Regions from separate parts of the Oryzihumus sp. JJN4-3R genome, predicted to be linked through region 1. Evidence: riboswitches for the same ligand, from Rfam matches in the RefSeq annotation. Region 1 holds a riboswitch; each other region holds the start of a gene.
The links. Region 1 has a riboswitch for cyclic di-AMP ahead of AC3ANM_RS13675 (transglycosylase family protein). Riboswitches for the same ligand answer to the same signal wherever they lie in the genome.
Positions count from the first base shown of each region.

Region 2: it holds a riboswitch for cyclic di-AMP, as region 1 does, so the genes downstream of both, AC3ANM_RS12320 (C40 family peptidase) here and AC3ANM_RS13675 (transglycosylase family protein) in region 1, are expected to answer to the same signal.
Region 3: it holds a riboswitch for cyclic di-AMP, as region 1 does, so the genes downstream of both, AC3ANM_RS17510 (C40 family peptidase) here and AC3ANM_RS13675 (transglycosylase family protein) in region 1, are expected to answer to the same signal.

Region 1 covers NZ_CM173229.1:2,861,378-2,863,565, reverse strand. The annotation lists gene AC3ANM_RS13675 (transglycosylase family protein) at 178-936, opposite strand; cyclic di-AMP (ydaO/yuaA leader) riboswitch at 946-1,107, opposite strand; gene AC3ANM_RS13670 (threonine/serine exporter family protein) at 1,360-2,188, opposite strand, start outside.
Region 2 covers NZ_CM173229.1:2,605,643-2,607,830, forward strand. The annotation lists gene AC3ANM_RS12315 (class I SAM-dependent methyltransferase) at 1-477, shown strand, start outside; cyclic di-AMP (ydaO/yuaA leader) riboswitch at 621-802, shown strand; gene AC3ANM_RS12320 (C40 family peptidase) at 806-1,564, shown strand; gene AC3ANM_RS12325 (GNAT family N-acetyltransferase) at 1,772-2,188, shown strand, end outside.
Region 3 covers NZ_CM173229.1:3,676,566-3,678,753, forward strand. The annotation lists gene AC3ANM_RS17505 (Hpt domain-containing protein) at 1-260, shown strand, start outside; gene AC3ANM_RS17510 (C40 family peptidase) at 302-769, opposite strand; cyclic di-AMP (ydaO/yuaA leader) riboswitch at 773-927, opposite strand; tRNA gene AC3ANM_RS17515 (tRNA-Lys) at 1,228-1,303, opposite strand; tRNA gene AC3ANM_RS17520 (tRNA-Lys) at 1,451-1,526, opposite strand; gene AC3ANM_RS17525 (copper resistance CopC family protein) at 1,590-2,183, opposite strand.

The sequences.
Region 1 (2,188 bases):
GATCCGCCCCGCCGGAGCGGGACGAGCGCCCATCCGGGGATGGGACGCGCGAAATGCTACCGGCACGCAGAAGGCCCGGCGGTCACCGCCGGGCCTTCTCGTCCTGCCTCTAGGGGGAGCAGGAGGTCCGCTGGAACCAGGACCCGCCGGAAGGGGGATCCGGCGGGGGCCCTGCAATCAGCGGTGTCTGTTGAGCCAGCTCTGCAGCGCGCGCACCGTGGGCGCGTTGAGGGAGCCGGCACCGTCCTGGTGCGCGTGGATGTGACGCTGCAGTGCGCGCACCGTCTGGGGGCCGATGACGCCGTCGGGTGTGGCGTGCACCTTGCGCTGCAGGGCGGCGGCGGTCATCGGGCCGAGGATGCCGTCCTGGGAGGTGCCGACCCAGCGCTGGACGCGGCGGACGGTGCTGCTGTCGAGCGCACCGGTGACGGCCACGCGACCGACGGCGCGGTTGACGACGTGCTTGACCGGGATCGAGCCGGTCGGCAGGGACCGTCGCATCAGGGAGCGGGAGACGTCGACGCTGCCGGTGCCGCCGTTCGCCCGGGTCAGTCCGGCCTTGCGGCTGCACACCGGCCACGCGCCGGGGCCCTGCGCGGAGAGCACGCGCTGCGCCACCGAGATCTGCTCCTCGCGGCTGGCCTGGTCCGCGTGCGAGGCGTAGCGGGCGCCGCCGTAGGCGACCCAGGTGCTCTGGCTGAACTGCAGGCCGCCGTAGTAGCCGTTCCCGGTGTTGATCGCCCAGTTGCCACCGCTCTCACACGAGGCGACGGAGTCCCAGACGGACGAGGCCTCCGCGGGCCCGGCGACCGCGATACCGGTCGTGACCGAGGCGGCACCGGCGATGGCGACACCGGCCGCGCGTGACTTGTTGACCCCCTGGGGTGCGGCGTGACGGGGCACGTACCTCCGGGCATGCCGAGGGCTGTAGTGCATCGAGGCGTCCTCTCCTGACTCTGCGCCGGAGAGGTCAGCTGTCGGGTTCGGGCGTGTCAGGCGTGCCCGGCCGGCGGACCGGCTTCACCCCAAGGCCGACCCGAAGGTCGGCCAACATCATGGGTCCCCCACCCTCGCCCATGCCCGGAGAGGTTCCGGTGAAGTGCCCGCCGGACGAGGTTTGGCGCTGCGGGCACGCTGCGTGTGGTCGGTATGCAGTTGTGGCGAACCCCCCTGTTCTATAACGGAACTGCATCGGGACGGGGCGCTTTCCCCGAGATTTTCCCAACCAGACGTCAGCGGATAGACAAGATCGGCCCGGTATGCCGTGAATGTCCGGTTCCAGCCCGCCCCATCAGCCACCCCGGTATGCCGGTGACCGTCCCGTCCCAGCCCGGCGCCGCCGGGCCTGACGGGCCCAGGTCAGCGCCAGCGGGCCCGGCGCTGGCGGACGATCTGCCGGTCGAACGGGGAGGCCATGAGGTCGCCGAGGACGACGCCCGTGGCGATGGCCAGCGCCGCCGCCGAGGCCGTGAGGAGCACCGTGAACCCGGTGGAGGTCGAGGCCACGCCCTGCCCGACGACCGAGCCGGAGACCAGCTCGGACATGCCGCGGAACAGCGCCAGCCCCGGCAGCAGCGGGCCGACGGCCGGCACGACCAGGACCAGGGCTGGCGCGCCCATCCGCAGGGCGATGAGCCGTCCGCCGAAGCCGACCAGCACGCACGCGATGGTCAACGCGGTCAGCGAGCCCAGGCCGAGCGTCTGGTGCACCAGCCCGGTGACGAGCGTCCCGATGCCGCCGAGGACGGCGGTGGGCAGCAGCAGCCTGCGGCGCGTGCGCTGGGCGATGGCCGAGGCGAGGGCGCCCAGCGCCCCGGCCACGACGAGCAGGCCCAGCGGCGCCCCGGCGCCCTCGACCGCGATCTTGGGCAGCTTCACCCCCAGGGCGAACGCCTGGTCCAGCCGGACCGTCACCGACAGCGCCGCCGCGACGCCGGTGATGATGCCGGCCGCGGTCAGGCCGACGGTGAACAGCCGCCCGGCGCCGGTGACCGGGTAGCCGGTGATGGCGTCCTCGACCGCCGAGACCATGTGCCGGCCCGGCAGCAGGACCACGATCCCCGCCGCGACGATGTAGGCCATGTCCGCCCGGTTGAGGTCCACGACACCGACCCGGCCGAGCAGCATCGAGGACCAGGCGACGCCGGTGGCGATCGCCCCGCCGACGGCGGACAGGTAGAACGAGGGC
Region 2 (2,188 bases), 260 kb from region 1:
AGCGTCGACGTGGCCGTGGCCGCGTTCCTGCTGCACTGCGTCGACGATCCCGCCCAGGTGCTCGCCGAGATGGCGCGGGTGGTGCGCCCTGGGGGGCAGGTGGTCGTCACCGTGCCCGGGCCGGTCGACGACGGCGGCCGGTGGTCCCGGTTCTACGAGGTCGCGCGGGACTTCCACCCGGCGCGCGGGGCCGTCCAGGTGGCCCGGCCGATCGACGTGGATGCGCTGGTGGGCGCCTCCGGCCTGGTCGACCCGTGGGTGGGCAGCCTGGAGGTGCGCCTGCCGGTCCCCTCGCCGCGGGTCATGTGGGAGTTCCAGATGTCGCACGGGTTCGTCGGGTGGTTCCGGTCGCTGGCCGCCGCCGACCAGTCCGAGCTCGAGCGGCGGTGCCTGGACGAGCTGTGGCGCATGTACGACGAGGGCGGCATCGAGCTGCACCGGGGCGCCGACGTGCACATCGCGCGAGTGCCACGCTGACGCCCAGCGCTAGGGACCTTGGTCATTGGTGTGCCCATTCGTGACCTCGGCGTGACAATTCACTGGGCGGTTCGATACGGTTTGCGCGCTCTTTGACCCCCTGCAAGGAGCCCTCTCGCCGGCCCGCCGAATCCTGCCACCGGTGCGAGGCACCCCTGTAAACCCGTACGGCAGGAGCGGGGGACCCACCTTCCGGGGTGCCTCGGCACTCCTTGGGGTGAAGTCCGTGCCCGCCGCTGGCCTCGTCATCGGCAGACCCGGACCGGGTGATCTCTCTCCCACCCGAACCCGACAGCTCACCTCGCAGGCGTCCGGAGGTGTGTTCGTCGTGTCCCAGCCCCATTCCGGGCGCCATCGCGCCCAGTCCTCTCCCAGCAACCCCGTCTCCGCCGTGCTCGGCCAGAACGCCGGCCGCGCGTCGGCCGTCCTGGCCGTTTCCGGCGGCATCGTCGCCTCGCTCGCTGTGCCCGCCTCGGCGGCACAGACCACCGCGCAGGCGCCGGTGATCGAGCCGTCCGCGGCGCCCAGCACCGTCGCGGTCGCCGCGCCGGCCACGGCACCGTCGGTCGTCACCCCGAGCTTCGGGGAGGTGGGCTTCAAGAGCATCGCGCCGAAGCCCGTCGTCGCCCCGAAGCCGAAGCCCGCTCCGGCGCCCGCTCCGGCCCCCGTCAACGCGGCTCCGGTCCAGCGGGCGTCGACCCCGACGATCAGCCGGTCCACCACCCGTCCCGCCCTGTCGGTCAGCGTCCCCGCGCCGGCCACCAGCGTCCTCGCCGTCGCGGCGCAGTACGCCGGTGTGCCGTACGTGTGGGGCGGCACGACGCCCTCGGGCTTCGACTGCTCCGGCTTCACGCAGTACGTCTTCAACAAGATCGGTGTCTCGCTGCCGCGGACCGCCGAGGAGCAGCGGCTGGCGGTGACCCGGGTCAGCACCCCGCAGCCCGGTGACCTGGTCTTCTTCGGCTCCCCGGCCTACCACGTCGGCATCTACGCCGGCGGCGGCATGATGTGGGACGCCCCGCACTCCGGTGCGGTCGTCTCCAAGCGCGCCATCTGGACCACGGCGGTGACCTACGGTCGCCCCTGACCCTTGATGCGCTGAACGGCCCGGATCCGCTTCCCCTGCAGTCGGATTCGGGCCGTTCGCCGTCCCGGGACGCAAAAGCCCCGGTATGCCGTGGGGTCGCCGCCGTAGTCTCCGGCCCATGCGTGCTGTCGTCCTCCGCTCCCGCGGAGCGCCCGAGGTCCTCACCGTGGTCGGCCGGGTGTTCCGTGTCCCCGGTCAGGTGGGCCCGTGAGCCAGGTCCGGCTGGCCACCGCGGCCGACGTCCCGGCGCTGGCGGGGCTGCTCGCCGAGGCGCTCGACGGCTACGTCTGGACGGACTGGGCCTTCCCTCGGGCAGGGCGGTCGCAGCGGCTGCGCGACTCCTTCGCGCTGTACCTCGGCGCCACGGTCAGCCACCTCGGCCAGGTGTGGATGGCTGTGGACGGCACCAGCGCCGCGGCCTGGCTGGCTCCCGGGTGCCCCGAGCTGCCCGAGGAGCTGGCCCGGGGGCTCTCGGAGGATGCTCCGCGCCTGCTCGGCGAACGGGCTGTTCTGGTGGCCGCCGCCGACGAGGCGGTCGCTGCGCGCCACGCCGACGAGCCGCGGTGGTACCTCGCGACCGTGGGGACGGCGCCGGGCGCGCGGGGGCGCGGGCTCGGGTCGGCC
Region 3 (2,188 bases), 820 kb from region 1:
ACAACCTGGCCAAGCTGCCCGAGATCGAGACGGCCGTCGAGGCCCTCGTCGAGGGCGCCCTGCAGGAGGCCCAGCGGGAGCGGGCGGCGTTCCAGGCGCACAAGATCGCCGGGTCCGCCGGCACCTTCGGCCTGCCCGTCGCGTCGGAGCGTGCCCGGGAGCTGGAGCGCCTGTTCGCCCCACCCGGGCCGGGTCCCGAGCGTGCGCCGGAGGCGCAGTCGCTGGTCGCGCTCCTGCGTACTGAGCTGACCACGGGCTGAGCCGCCCGGCATACCCGTGGTGGGTATGCCGGGTGCTCGCCTCAGCGGACGCGGCCGAAGTAGACCGAGCTGGTCCAGATCGGCACGAGGCTGACCCGCCGACCGGGCTTGGGGGCGTGCCAGATCATGTTGCGGCCGGCGTAGATGGCCACGTGGTAGATCCCGCTCCTGTTGTGGAAGAAGACCAGGTCGCCGACGCGGGCCTGCGAGCGGCTGACGTGCAGGGCGGCGCGGTACTGCTGGGTGGTGGTGCGCGGAAGGCGCTTGCCGACGCGGGCGTAGGACCACATGGTCAGGCCCGAGCAGTCGAACTTGCGTGGACCGGCGGCGCCCCAGACGTAGGGGGCGCCCTTGCGGGAGGCGGCCTGCTGCTCGGCGCGGTACGCGAGCGTCGCGGCTGAGGCGGACTCCGGGGTGCCGATGACGGTGGTGGCCACCGTGCCGGCGCCCGCGAGCATCACGGACAGGGCTGCGGACAGGGCGAGGCGGGAGAGACGAGGGTGGAGCATGGGGGATTCCTTCGGAACCGCCTGCGAAAGATGACCTGTCGGGTTCGGGCGCCGAAAGTTGCCCGGCCAGCCGTGGCTGGCTTGACCCCAAGAGACGCGTCGCGTCTCGTCGTGCTTGGGTCTTCCGCTCCTGTCACAGACTGCAGTGGACTCGACTGTGTTATCCGGCGGGTGACAGGACTCGGCGACCGCTCGGACCGCCCCACCCGTTCTGGTGGGGGTCTTGGGCCTCGGCCCGGGAGAGCGTCGTCGCGGTCCCGGCAGGACGCTCCCTGGCTGGGCGTGGTCCCTGAGGCGTCTTCGACGGTAAGTGCACGAATGGGACGCACCGGACGCTCTCGGGGGCAAATGACCCGAAAGGACTACCTGTTGACTAGTCACCGGTCGGCGCCGAAGGGGGAGTACCCGAAAACGAGAAGCGGCCCCGTCCCGGAGGATGAGGCCGCCTGTGTGTCGTCTGGTGCGCCGTCAGGGACTCGAACCCCGAACCCGCTGATTAAGAGTCAGCTGCTCTGCCAATTGAGCTAACGGCGCGCGGGGAGGAAGGTATCAGGAACTGTGCCTCGACGGCGAAACGTGAGGTCAGCAGCGGTCTCGCGGCCGCCGGGCCTGATGCGAACGCCGTTGTCGCACAACGACAAAGCGACCCCGTCCCGAAGGAGGAGGCCGCCTGGTCGTTCCTGGTGCGCCGTCAGGGACTCGAACCCCGAACCCGCTGATTAAGAGTCAGCTGCTCTGCCAATTGAGCTAACGGCGCAACGAGGAAGAAGTTATCAGCAGGTGGGTCCAACGACGAAATCCGGGTCCCGCCGCCGTCGGGTCACCCCCGGCGACGGTCCCAGAGCAGCGCGCCGGCCCCCACGACGAGCAGCAGCAACGCCCCGGAGAGGACCGGAAGGTGCGCCGTCAGCCAGGGCTCGCCGCCCTCGCCCGCGAGCGAGGTCGGGGCTCCGGCCGGCGCCGTCGCGGCCGCCGTCCGTGACGCTGCCGGTGAGCCGCCGCCAGTCGTCGGTGACGGCTCCGCGGCCAGGCGCAGGGTGAAGCGGGACTGCCCGAGGACCGGGTGACCGTCGTCGCTCACCACGCGGAAGGCGACGCGGTACTCCCCGGACCCCAGGCCCGGGGTCAGCGGGGCGGACACGTGGCTGCCCTGGACGCGCGCCGGGCCCCCGGTCACGTCGGCCCCGTCCGGACCGGTGATGACGACGGAGGTGAAGCGCTGCGAGACGGGCTCGTCGAAGACGAGCTCGACCTCGCGCGGTGCGCTGGTCAGCGTCGCGCCGTCGCGGGGGGAGACCGAGACGAGCGTCGCGTGGGCGGAGGCCGGTGCAGCGCCGGCGACCAGGAGGCCGCCCCCGACGAGGGTGGCCACGGCTGCGCCCAGGAGGGAGCGCAGCCGGGGGGAGGTGGACATTCAGG